3 regions of the Rhizobium sp. BK212 genome follow, and region 1 is predicted to be linked to each of the others. Evidence: riboswitches for the same ligand, from Rfam matches in the RefSeq annotation. Region 1 holds a riboswitch; each other region holds the start of a gene.
What was found. A riboswitch is a leader RNA that binds a small molecule or an ion and turns the genes downstream of it on or off. The one in region 1 is predicted to bind cobalamin.

Region 1 (4,391 bases):
TCAACCGCCACGGAGGCGGCCTTGATCTCCGTCAGTGCGGCGGCGACGGCCTCGACCATGTTGTTGAAATCCTGCCGCAACTTATCGAATTCCGGACCGAGATCGGCCAGGTGTACGGAGAAGTCGCCTGCGGCGAGCTTTTCCAATGCATTTGCGAGAGCGGTCATGACCAGCCGCTGCGTGTTGCTGGCCTCTTCCGTGAACAATGCGTTGCGCGCCCGTTCGGCATCGAGCGAAGCGCTCTGCTCGGCAGCGGCCTGCTCCCTTTCGACCTTCGCAATCGCCTCGTGGCGGAAAACTTCCAACGCACGCGCCAGGAAGCCGATCTCGTCGCCATTTTCCTTGTAGGTGACGGGAGAGGCCAGGTCGCCTTTCTGCAAGGCGCTGATCCGTTCGCTGATGATCCGGATGGGCCGGCCAACGAGGCTGCGCATGGCAAGAAGGAAGGCGATGACGGCCAATGCGGTGATCGCGGACTGCGTGAGCAGCGAAACGAGAACCTTCTGCTTGACTTCAGAAGCGATTTTTTCGACGGACCAGTTGGTGACGATATAACCGGTGACCTTGCCTGACTTATCCAGTGGAAGCGGTGCGGTGATCGTCACCACGCCGGCAGATAACCCGCCGTCATTGATGGTCGTCTTTTCCGGCTTTGCACTCAGGCCCTTCGCCAGATCGACCGCTGCGGGCAGACCGTTGATGCCGTCGCGTGTCCAGGTGTCGACGGCGACCGCCTCCGCATTGAATGCGGCAAACTGCACGAGATCGAGCGAGGGATCGTCGCGGTAGAGCGAATAAGCCTCTCGAACGGCATTCGCCTTGCCCCATTTCACGCCGCCCGCCGCCAGAGAGGCAAACTGCTCCGCATCCTTGGACCAGTTCGCCTTGGCGCCGTCGATCAGCGCTCGGGTTTCGTACATCCATGTGTAGGTAGCAAAGGCGGAAATGCCGCACAGATTGACGGCCACGATAATCGCCGCCAGCTTGGCTGTCAGAGGCATCGTTTTCAAAAATTGGAACATTCCGCGGGGGCCTAGAATTGCGGCTCAGTCGGACATGTTCCCGACCGGCGTATCAATACGGGCATCCACGCTGACGGTCACATCACGAGCGCTCATGCCCATGTCCTGATAGCGACCCAAAACGCGCAAACGCAGTGTGTATTTGATGTGTGAATAAATCATAAAGTAGAAAGGGATGCCGGAGCACACGCGTGTGATTTCGCTATCACGCCCGCTGGTGATCTGCCGCGATCAGCTGTTTTCCGCGATCGCCTCTTCGGGCTCCGTCTGCCGGTGTTTGCGGCGGCGCGTCGTCAGTTCCGCGCCGGCATCGCGCGGCAGCCGCAGGAAGGTGATGCAGGCGAGCGCCGAAATCGCCGAGACGCTGAAGAAGGCGACGTGGAAATCCGAGACCAGCAGCCGGCCGCCATGGAAGCTGCTCGAAATTTCGAGGATGCCGCCGGCGATCGCCACACCCATTGCCATGGAGATACGCTGGGCAACGGCATTGATCGCGGTTGCCTGGCTGCTGTCGGCGGCGTCGACATCGCCGAAGGCCATGGCGTTGACGCCCGAGAAAGCCATGGAGCGGAACAGGCCGCCGATCAGCAGGCAGGCCATGATCAGGAAAAGCGGGGTTTCGGCGGTGAACAGGCCGTTGATGCCGAGGAAGATCGCCGCCAGCAAGGTGGTGATTGATATGACGGTGCGGAAGCCGAAGGCATTGAAGGTGCGCGAGGCGGCGAATTTCGAGCCCATGGAGCCGAGTGCGCTGACGAAAGTGACCGAGCCCGATTGCAGCGGCGTCAGGCCGAAGCCGAGCTGCAGCATCAGCGGCATCAGGAAGGGCAGCGCGCCGAGCCCCATGCGGAAATTCGAGGCGCCGAGGATCGCCGCCCGGAACATCGGGTAGCGGAACATCTTCGGATCGAGAAGCGGATAGGGTGCGCGGCGGGCATGCAGGAGGTAGATGAGACCGGCAAGGATGCCGATCGCAACCGTGACATAACCGTAGATGACGGGCACGGCCGGCAGGCTGATCACCGAGACGCCGAAGACGAAGCCGGAGAAGCCGAGGCCGCACAGGAAGAAGCCCGGGAAATCCATCGGCCGCGGGCTGCGCGGCTCGACCGCCGGCAGGAAACGGGTGACGAGGATGATGCCGAGCACGCCGATCGGGACGTTGATCCAGAAGATCCAGTGCCAGGTGAGATAGGTGGTGAGGAAACCGCCGATCGGCGGACCCATGATCGGGCCGATCAAGGCGGGAATGGTGAGCCAGGCCATGGCGTCGACGAGTTCGTGGCGTGGCGTTCCCCGGACCAAAAGCAGGCGGCTGACCGGCGTCATCATCGAGCCGCCGGCGCCTTGGACCAGCCGTGAGATGACGAAGGCCGTGATCGAGTTGGAGAAAGCGCAGGCGACCGAGCCGATCATGAAGACGAAGATCGCCATGCGGAAGATGTTGCGCGCACCGAACCGATCGGACATCCAGCCGCTGATCGGGATGAAGATCGCCAGTGCCACGAGATAGCTGGTAACGGCGAGCTTCAGCGCGATCGGCGAGGTGCCGATATCGGCTGCGATCGCCGGCAGGCTGGTGGCGATCACGGTCGAATCCATCTGTTCCATGAACAGGGCGACCGCAAGGATCATGGGCGTGAGGCGGGGCACGGGCAACCGGGATGCTGCGAGGGACTGTATCGTCCATACGCCTTCGGTGGTGATAAGGCCATAGAAACTATGGATGAAGGAGCTTGTCGAGCCGCTTCAAACCGACGCGGGAGGGTGCGTGGCTCAACCTGGTTCCCGACTGCGACCTCGGGCCGGCTTGCCGTCGCCGCGCTTTCCTGAAATAGATGCGCCGTCAGGTGCCCGCCATCAACGCGGGAGAATCGGGAATCCGGTGCAAGGCCGGAACGTGCCCAACGCTGTAAGGCCGACGCTTGCCGCTTCATCTCGCCACTGGCTTCTCGCCGGGAAGGCTGCGGCAGACGGATGACGCCGAGTCAGAAGACCGGCCTGGCAAGATTGACCGATCCGCGCGGACGGCGGGCGGTTGCGTTGTTGGGGATTTGACGATGCGACCCTTTGATGAGGATGCCCTTTCGGCGGCGTCCGGTTTTTCCTTGGCCGAGCGCGAGGCCGTCTATCACGCGATCAAGACGCGGCGCGACGTTCGCAGCCAGTTCCTGCCCGATCCCTTGCCTGACGATGTCGTGGAGCGGCTGCTGACGGCCGCCCATCATGCGCCCTCCGTCGGCTTCATGCAGCCGTGGAATTTCATTCTGGTGAAAAGTGCCGCGGTCCGGGCGCGCGTCCAGGACGCCTTTGTGAAGGCCAATGAGGAGGCGGCGCTGATGTTTACCGGCGAGCGGCGGCAGGCATACCGCTCCCTCAAGCTCGAAGGCATCACGGAGGCACCGCTCGGCATATGCGTGACCTGCGACCCCACCCGCAGCGGCAGCGTGGTGCTGGGGCGCACCCACAATCCCAGGATGGATAGCTATTCCACAGTCTGCGCCATCCAGAATCTCTGGCTTGCGGCGCGGGCGGAAGGGGTCGGCATCGGCTGGGTCAGCATTTTTCGCGAAGGCGATCTGAAAAGCATTCTCGGCATACCCGAGCATATCGAGGTGGTCGCCTGGCTCTGTGCCGGTTTCGTCGATCGGCTTTATGACGAGCCGGAACTCTCCGTCAAAGGCTGGCGGCAGCGTCTGCCGCTCCAAGAGCTCGTCTTCCATGACGGGTGGGGACGCAACGACCCGTAGCAATCACTGCTGTTGAGGCTGCGGCCCCGGTGTTGCCGGATTGGCGAGGTCGATCGAGCCTTGATCACCGGCAAGAAATTGCGGGCCGACCTGGCGGACCTTGTTCTGCACGGGATCGTAGGGGCGCTCCGGGACGGATGGTTGCGGTGGGGCTGCGGCAGCATCCTTCGCCCTGGGATTGGTGCGGATGGTGGTGATCGAACCTTGTTGCGGCGGTTCGCTTGACGGCTGCTTGCCGCGCATCTCATCGTAGTAGGCGGTGAGATTGCAGGCGCAGGAGGACTTTTCCCCCGGCGTGCGGTTCTTGTAGGCAAAGGCGTTTTTCATGGCGCTGTAGGGCGTGCCCGTTGCGACCGAGATCATGTTCGAGGCTTCGGTGCTCGTCACGTCACGATAGAACAGCTCTGTCTCGATACCCGGGCACATCTTGGCGCACGTCTGGGCGTCGCGGCCGAAATCGACCGAAGTGGCGTTCGAGCTGATCGGGAAGAAGCCGCCGTCGCAGGTGCGCACACACATGGTGCTGACCGGCGAGAGCATTTCGGCCCGCGGCAGGCCGTAGCGCGGATCGACCTCTTCACCGCCGCCGAGCGGAATGAAGGTATCGGTGCGCATCGCC
Region 2 (4,391 bases), 150 kb from region 1:
GGCCGGCGTATCGAGGCCGACGCCGTTGCCGAGCCGACCGTCGCGATTCGGATAATTCGCCATAACGAGCGCGATGCGCCGGTCGCCGGCGCAAGCCCTCCGCAGCCGCGCCCAGTTGGCGGCAAGCTCCGCCGTATAGCGCACCCGGCCGGCATCCGGTTCGCTGGCGACGATATTCGTCTCGACAGCCGCATCGTAACGCGCCGCCGTCTTGAAGGAGACAGCCCGCGCCAGCACCCGGCCGTCCACCTCTGGGAGCGCCACATTCATGCCGAGATCGCGCGCCGACAGGCCTTGCGAGGAAGCCGCCCACGCCTCCCTCGAAGAAGCCGACAGGATAGCCTGCAGTACGATCGCCTCATTCGCCTCCAGCACCGTTGGCTGCCGATCCGCACCCGGTGCCGAGACGGCAAAGCCAGTCGTGTTGATGACGACATCGGGCTTCAGTGCCGAAAACACGCTTCCGAGAATGCCTGTCGAAACGGGATCCTTGAGGCTATAGGCAAAGACCGGCAACGGCCGGAGGCCAAGTGCGACCAGCGCCTCGACCAGTGCCTCGATCGGCCCGGTTTCGCCGCTTTGGACGAGGGCGCGGTAGAAGCTGATAGCGACGACGGGGGAAGGTGTGGGTTCGATTCCCATCTTCTCCGTCGAGTTTGAGGTACCCCCCTCTGTCCTGCCGGACAAAGAGGCAGCCACGCGCCAAGACTCCTCCGCAACAACCCGCCGCCACTCCTCAACCCCGATCAACCCTCGCCCCGGCCACCAGATGCCGGCCTTCATCAGTGGCACCGCCGGCGCCGGCTTCTCCATGCCTGCCAGCATCGCCCCGGCATAGTCGAGGAAGGCCCGCGCATTGGCATCGCCACCCTCGATCAGATAGGCCCACAGCGCATTGAGATCGTCGAGATCAACATTGGAGAAAGGGACGAGCCCGGCATCCGGCTTCGCGTCACCCGGCAGCACCGCGATCAATGCACCGGCGCGGGACGCTGCGGCATGCAGCGCTTCCAGCGCATAGTGAAAATAGCTGGCGCCGCCGAGCGCCCGCACGATAATCAGCTTGGCATGCCGCGCCGTGCGCTCGACATAGGTATCGACCGACATCGGATGCTTGAGGCTCATCAGGCTGGCGAGCCGCAACGAATGCTGCCCACCGCGATCGCGACGGGCGGCCGCGATCGCGGCAAGCTCGCTGTCGGCAGCCGACAGGAACAGGATTTCGCCCGGCGTCTGCCCGAGGTCAATCGCCTCCTCGCCGTCGCTGATCGTTCCCTGCTGGGCCAGAAGCAGATGCATTGGTTTATGCCAGCTCTTCGATTGCCGTCCTCACCGCGTCCTGATCCATCTCGTGCAGGCCGATGACGACGAGGCGCGTCGTGCGTTTTTCGCCTGGAGCCCAGGCGCGGTCGAAATAATGATCGATGCGGCTGCCGACAGCCTGGAGCTGCAGGCGCATCGGCTTGCCAGCGATATCGACGAAACCCTTGAGGCGCAGCACGTCATGGGTTGATATGATCGTCTTCAGCTTCTCGACGAAGCCGGCGGGATCGGCAACGGGTCCGAGATCGACGACGAAGCTGTCGAACTCGTCGTGGTCGTGCGGCGCGCCGTCTTCATGCTCCAGCTCATGATGCGACTTGCGATTGGCGACATCGTCCTCGGTGCCGATACCGAGGCCGAGCAGGATGCCGGCCGAGACTTCGCCGTTCTTCGCCTCGATGATCGCGGGCTTGCGCACCGTGCGGGAGGCAACCTCGTCGCGCACCCTGATAAGACCTGCCGCGTCGATCAGGTCGGTCTTGTTGAGCACGATGAGATCGGCGCAGGTGAGCTGATCCTCGAACAGCTCCTCGATCGGGCTTTCGTGATCGAGCGATTCATCCTCGGCGCGGCGCGCATCGACGGCATCATGGTCGTCGGCGAACCGGCCGGCGGCAACGGCGGCGCTATCGACCACCGTGATGACGCCGTCGACGGTCACTTGCGTGCGGATATCGGGCCAGTTGAAAGCGGCGACCAGCGGCTGCGGCAGGGCGAGGCCCGAGGTTTCGATGACGATGTGGTCGGGCCGCTGTTCGCGCTCGAGCAGCTTCGTCATCGTCGGAATGAAATCGTCGGCGACAGTGCAGCAGATGCAACCATTGGTGAGTTCGATGATGTCGTCCTCGGTGCAATTCTCCGCGCCGCAGCCCTTCAGCACGTCACCGTCGACACCGAGATCGCCGAATTCGTTGATGATGAGCGCGATCTTCTTGCCGCCGGCATTGGTGAGCAGGTTGCGGATCATCGTGGTCTTACCGGCGCCGAGGAAGCCGGTGATGACGGTTGCGGGAATTTTCTGCTGGTTCATGAACTTAACCCTTCATTTTCAGCGGCAGGCCTGCCGCGATGAAATAAACTTCGGCGGCCTTCGCCGCGATCGATTGGTGCAGCCGGCCGGCATGATCGCGGAAATCCCGCGCCATGCGATTGTCAGGCACGATGCCGAGGCCGACCTCGTTGGAAACGAAAACGAGCCGCGCCTTCGCGGCGGGCAGGAAATCGGCGAGCGCTGCAAATTCCGCCGGCATGTCGCGCTCCTCCATCATCAGATTGGTGACCCAGAGCGTCAGGCAGTCGATCAGCACGATGCGCCCTTCGCCGTCGATGGCGCCAAGCTTGCCGACGAGATCGAGCGGCTCCTCATGCGTCGTCCAGGACGGACCGCGGTCGGCCTTGTGCTGAGTGATACGCGCCTGCATCTCCTCGTCCCAGGCCCGGCCGGTGGCAAGGTAGTGGCGGTCGAGGCCGGTCGCGGTGACGAGAGCTTCGGCGAAGCGGGATTTGCCAGAGCGCGCGCCGCCGAGGATGAAGATGGTGGTCATGCTCAGACGCTCCTCAGGGAGGGTGCGTAGCCGTGGCTTGTTCCGAGTGCACCTTTTTCGACTGCTGGGGGGACCGAGTATTCGACATAAGCGGCCGAAAGCACTCCTCTTGCAGGGCTGCTTGGAGGCGTCGCGAGCGCCGCACCAGGCCGCGCTGAATTCAATCGTTCAGCCAAGACAACCTCCGTGCTGGCAACGGGCGTAGTGCCCAGGTGTGGGCTTCTGGCCCGGCACGTAATGGCAGGTCTCCTGGCTCGCGGTTATCGGCCGCGATCGGGGCAGACCGGAAACCGGTCGCCCTGATCGTGCCGGCGGATCATCCTCGCCTTCCCGGCTGCATTGGTGAAAAGGTGGACGATTCGTAGATTTAGAGGCGTCCGACCCCGGTTGATCACCATGCATCTCCAGTGGCTTTTCCGGCATATCGCCCATCCCGCCCGCTTGCATGATTGCAAGCCGCCGGCCGGAAAGGCTCGGTGCCGGATGGAAGACCCTGACCGCTCTACAGTCGCGGGGTCGGCTGTGATGAAGGCGCCCGGTTTGGGTCCGCCCCTTCACATTCCCTTTTCATCCGGAAGGGCGCAACACCGATCCGGAACCATCCGTTATGTCAGGATGGTCGGGCGACCATCCGTTGAGGGATGGTTAGGCAAGCCGGGGTGTGAAGTCAACCGGCCTTGACGGCCGGTCAGCTTCCGACCAGATGGCCCAACCCTATCAACACGACTTACTCTACCTAAAATATCGTCATTTATCATAGGCTTACGTCATAAATATTTGTCCCGGGCGCCGGCTTTTCGCCGCAATTGCGTCGCAAGCGGACTGCGCGACCATCTCCGCCCTTGACCGGGCCTCTCCCCGCCTAGTTGTCTAGCCATGCTTATGAAATTGGATCGGCGCCGTTTCCGGGCGCTGCGTGTTTTCTTCGATCCGGGCCGCCTGCGGGCGCTGACCCGCCGCAGCGAGGTCGGCCTGTCACTGGCGGGCGCCGTCGTCGGCATCATCTCGGGTCTCGCCGTCACCGGTATGAGCTACGTCTCGAGCGAGCTGCATCAGCTGGTCTTCGGCATCGCCGATAGCGAGCGGCTGAGCTCATCCGAGATCGAGAACAAGATGCTGCTGCTCACCGCGCCCGTCATCGGCGGCGCCCTGCTCGGCCTGTTGCTCCTGGTGCTGGCGAAACGGCGCAAGAAGCCGATGGTCGACCCGATCGAAGCCAATGCGCTGCATGGCGGCCGTCTATCCTTGACCGACAGCATCATCGTTGCCGTCCAGAACCTGATCTCCAACGGGTTCGGCGCCTCGGTCGGACTGGAGGCCGGCTATACCCAGCTTGCCGCCGGCCTTGCCTCGAAATTCGGCCTGAAGCTGCAGCTTCGCCGCTCCGACCTGCGCATCCTCGTCGGCTGCGGCGCGGCGGGCGCCATCGCCGCAGCCTTCAACGCGCCGCTGACCGGCGCCTTCTATGCCTTCGAGCTGATCATCGGCACCTATACAATCGTGTCGCTGACACCCGTCGTCGTC
Region 3 (4,391 bases), on a different contig from region 1:
AACCTGCCGCTCGCCGATTTCGCCGCCGAGGATGCGATCCTTGCCACCGCCTGGGAAAGCCTGCCGCTGACGCCGGAACACGGCGGCCCGATGCGCCTGGTCGTGCCGCATCTCTATTTCTGGAAGAGCGCCAAATGGCTGCGCCGCATCGAGCTGATGCCCGACGACGAAGCCGGCTTCTGGGAAAAGAACGGCTACCATATCTACGGCGATCCATGGCGCGAGCAGCGCTATTCCGACGATTGAGCCTTCGGCCGCAGGAAGTGGCGAAGCCCAAAAAAACCAAGGCCGAACAATGCAGCGAGCCCGGTCAGCGACGCCATGCTGGCTGGATGAAGTGGCACCTTGCCCCAGTGTGGCTTGATGACATCGGCGGTGTTGAAGGCCTCGCCGCTGAACCGGCAGGTGACGAGCGCAAGGCCGCGCCGCGTCATGTCGGCGTCGACGGCGGAAATGATTTCATTCGCGGCAGCCCTCTCTTGCGGCATCTCGCGCATCGACAGCAAGACCGCCTTGGCCGCCGCGAGATAGGCATGGGCGCATTCGTTGAACGGGCTTTCCTCGTCCGTCACGCTGCCCGGCACCCGGCCCCAGAGACAATAGGAATACTGGATCTCGGCATAGTTCAGGACGCGGCGGAACGGCTCGTTGGTATCGACGGCACGGGAAGCAAGGTCGATGATCCCACTGCGATAGTCTGCAATCACCGCCATCTCGCCATGGGAAATTTCCGGAATATCCAGTCCGGTATGGCTGCCGCCGCCGCTAGGGCTATGGGCAAGAGCGCTTCCAGCAACCACACAAAAAAAGACGGCGGTGGCTAACGCCGTCGACACGAGTGGTATGGTTCTGCTGCTTGTCATGGCCGCCCGAAAAGTTCAGGGCGCCGGCAAGCGGTGCCCTTCGATGCGTTCAGTGAAATGCCGTTGCCGGCCGGCCGCGTTGACCGTCCTTAACGGCAAGCCGCTTTTCCGCCAGCACTCCGAAGGTAAGGCCCAAGGTTGTCCAGAGGATCACATGCATGCCGAGCGAAGTCGTGCGGAACCGCCAGAGGACCATCGCCGAGAAGTTCTCCGGCACCTCGTTGATCGGCGGCAGCAGATAGAGCACGACGCCGATGAAGACGAGATAAGCGATGCCGGCGATGATCGCGCCATTCCAGAGACCGAAACGCTCCGCGAGGCGGCGCGACAGCGCCACCGCGGCAATCAGCGCGGCGAGCGAGACGACGATCATCAGGAAGAACAGTTCGGTCCTGACGCCGATCGTATCGGGATTGCCGACCGCCGGCGGGTTGGCCGGATACTTGATACCGGGAACGAGGACGATCGCCACGAAGGCGGCAATGGCGATGACGGCCGAGGTGCCGCGCGCCGAAAGGCTGCTGAAACGGCCGTGCACGAAAGCGAAGGCGAGAGCGAAGAGCCCGCCAACGGCAACGCTGTAGGCCATGACGCCGGTGAAAAGGCCGAGACCGGCCTGCGTGGCGCGGCTGACGATTTCAGGTTCGGCAGCTTCACCGGCCGCCTGGGCAGTCGCCTCCTCGAAGGCGATCGCCGCATCGACCAGCGGCTCGCCGAAGATATGCGCAAAAGCGAAAACGAGGATGCCAGCAATCAGGCCCGCGAGCATGCCGCGAAGCAGAAGATTTCCAACCATGTCAGGAACTCCCCTAAAGCATGTCGCGCAAAAGTGCGCAGCGGTTTTGCGATAACGACATGCGAAAACAAAGACCTAAAGTGAGGCGCGAATCTGAAAGATCGCGACGCGCTCTAGTGGCAGGGAAAGCCGAGGAGATGACGGCCGTCATGCACGAATTCGTGCACATACATCCCGTTGAACAGCGCCATCGCGCCTTCCTCGGTGCCGACAAAATAGAGAACGATGAGCATCAGCAGGCCACCGAAGATCGCCCATGGCAGGATCTCTCCCAGGGGGATCGGCGCCGGTGCCGCGACGGGCGCAAAAGTGGTGTCAGACATGTATTCCTCCGGGAATGACGCGTTCAGTCGAAAGAGTGCTTGTGCAGTAGGGTCTGACTTCCAGCGCGAAGAGCTTTCGACACGCTGGTCACAGTGGCGCGACCGCGCCGGATTTCCACCGGCTTCCAAACCCGCAACAGCACGGTTATATCTGCACGCCGAAGAGACTGTCAACGAAACTTCACAAGTCGGCCAAGGGCCGTCCTGCGGCGCCATAGCCGCACTCCCGGAGATCAGAACGACCGTGAATACGCGCCTCACCTGGATCTGCCACGGCGCGACGATGGCGAGCCGCAAGGCCCTGTTCCCGCTCGACGAACCGCTGGAAGGCAAGGCGGCGGAAGAAGCCGGCAGGATGGCCGCCCTGCCCCACGCCGATCGCGTTGCCACGAGCCCCGCTTTGCGCGCCCGCCAGACTGTTGACGCGCTCCGCCTCCAAGCCCGGATCGATCCGGCGCTTCGCGACTGCGACCATGGCCGCTGGGCCGGCAGATCGATCGCCGCGATAGAGGCGGAAGAGCCTGAGAACCTCATGGCCTGGATGAGCGATCCGGAAGCGGCCCCGCATGGCGGCGAGAGCCTTCTTGATTTGAGAACACGCGTCGCCGACTGGATGGAGAGCGAATCCGCCCTCGGCGGCCATGTGATCGCCGTCAGTCACGCAGCCGTCATCCGGGCGGCGGTCGCCCATGTGCTTCAGGCGCCGCTCTCCTCTTTCTGGCTGAGCGACATCGAGCCGCTCGCCGTCATTCGCATGACCAGCAATGGACGGCGCTGGTCTCTGCGCTTCCAGCATTAGAGCGCCGTGCGTCCTTTCGGACGCACAAGGACGCTCTAACACTTTCAGTCCTCGCATCGGTCCGAAAATCGATTCCGATTTTCGGACCGATGCTTTAGCGAGTCCTGATCTTATCCAGCCTTACACAAGCAAATCGCGTCATCTCTGTTGAACCCGGTTTCGCGGGGACTACTTCCTTATCCCAAGGAGATGGAAGAATGACATATGATTGGAGTGGGGAGCGCACGCGGCGCCTGCGTTTGATGCGTGTCGCCACAGTCACAGTTCTGGTCGGTCTCATCGTCAGCGTCCCGCTGCTGATCGTCACCGCCTGAAGCACGAAAAAGGGCGAGCGATGCCATGGCACGCTCGCCTTCGTTTTTTTCCGCGCCCGCCATTCTGCCAACCACGACAAGGGTTCGCTCGGCGTTTTCCTCTGGCGCCCACGGTCCCTCGACGGCACATCAGGAGGCTGCCGCCTCCGATAATTCGCCTTCTGGTTTCAACGAACATTTCAGACTTTCGTGCTATTTCCGCGAAGGGTGGAGATGGAGAAGGCGCAGTGCCGGTATTTTTCCAGAGCAGGGCCGGAAGGCAATGTGTTTCGATCGTCGGGTTCGGGATTACTCTCTGGCTCCTCTGCACCCTGTTGCAGCTTGACGACAGCCTTGTCTTCTTCATGACCGGTTTCGGCGAGTACGGCGCCGACAAGCTCGTTCTGGCGCTCGGCATCGCCGGCGCCATGAGCTTCATCTATTCGGTGCTGCGCATCGCCGACCTGCGCAAGGAAACGGAACTGCGCGCCATCGCCCAGGCAAAGGCCGATTGGACCGCAACCCACGACCATCTCACCAAACTGCCGAACCGCTACGCCTTCGAGCGTAAGATCCTCTCGCGGCCGATCAAGGACGATGAGGCCGAGATCGAGGAGTGGGATCGCAACGTCACCCTCTTCTCCGTCGACCTCGACGGCTTCAAGAAAGTCAACGATCTCGTGGGCCACAAGGGCGGCGACGTCCTGTTGATCGAGGTTGCCAGACGCATCTGTGCACTCGGCAATGCCGATTGCGTCTATCGCTTCGGCGGCGACGAATTCATCGTCGTCGCCTTCGCTCTGACGGCGCAGCGCGAGGAGCGTTTTGCCAAGCTGCTGATCCAGGCGGTCACCCGGCCGATCCATATCGATGGCTTTGCCGTCGAGGTCGGCGCCAGCGTCGGCTACGACCGCTGGGCCGAGGGAGCAGAACCACTGGAAGACGCCGCCCACCGTGCCGACCTCGCCATGTATGAGGCGAAATCACGCGGACCGAACCACTATTTCGTCTTCGAACCTTCGATGCAGGACAAGGTGACCGAACGCGCCGCACTGGAAACCAGGCTGCGCGCCGCGATCTCCAACAAGGCGATCAAACCCTTCTACCAGCCGCTGATCGATCTGAAGAACGGCCAGCTCTGCGGCTTCGAGGCGCTGGCGCGCTGGATCGGCGACGATGGCGTCAACATCCCGCCACCTGTTTTCATCGGCATCGCCGAGGAAACCGGCATGATCACCGCATTGTTCGAGGATCTTCTCGCCCAGGCCTGCAGCGACGCACTCACCTGGCCGGAGCATGTGATGTTGTCGTTCAACG

Region 2: another riboswitch for cobalamin. It lies ahead of cobU (bifunctional adenosylcobinamide kinase/adenosylcobinamide-phosphate guanylyltransferase); the one in region 1 lies ahead of bluB (5,6-dimethylbenzimidazole synthase).
Region 3: another riboswitch for cobalamin. It lies ahead of FHT79_RS21495 (CbtB domain-containing protein); the one in region 1 lies ahead of bluB (5,6-dimethylbenzimidazole synthase).

The regions. Positions count from the first base shown of each region.
Region 1 is NZ_JACIFS010000003.1:164,764-169,154, forward strand. Features, by position in the region: gene FHT79_RS10815 (methyl-accepting chemotaxis protein) at 1-1,022, opposite strand, end outside; gene FHT79_RS10820 (MFS transporter) at 1,254-2,657, opposite strand; cobalamin riboswitch at 2,854-3,042, shown strand; gene bluB (5,6-dimethylbenzimidazole synthase) at 3,083-3,772, shown strand; gene FHT79_RS10830 (DUF2865 domain-containing protein) at 3,776-4,391, opposite strand, start outside.
Region 2 is NZ_JACIFS010000003.1:15,034-19,424, reverse strand. Features, by position in the region: gene cobN (cobaltochelatase subunit CobN) at 1-1,299, opposite strand, end outside; gene cobW (cobalamin biosynthesis protein CobW) at 1,304-2,353, opposite strand; gene cobU (bifunctional adenosylcobinamide kinase/adenosylcobinamide-phosphate guanylyltransferase) at 2,358-2,867, opposite strand; cobalamin riboswitch at 3,089-3,485, opposite strand; gene FHT79_RS10065 (chloride channel protein) at 3,744-4,391, shown strand, end outside.
Region 3 is NZ_JACIFS010000007.1:23,367-27,757, forward strand. Features, by position in the region: gene FHT79_RS21480 (sulfite oxidase-like oxidoreductase) at 1-246, shown strand, start outside; gene FHT79_RS21485 (hypothetical protein) at 231-863, opposite strand; gene FHT79_RS21490 (CbtA family protein) at 913-1,659, opposite strand; gene FHT79_RS21495 (CbtB domain-containing protein) at 1,773-1,982, opposite strand; adenosylcobalamin (AdoCbl) riboswitch at 1,996-2,138, opposite strand; gene FHT79_RS21500 (histidine phosphatase family protein) at 2,227-2,781, shown strand; gene FHT79_RS21505 (bifunctional diguanylate cyclase/phosphodiesterase) at 3,323-4,391, shown strand, end outside.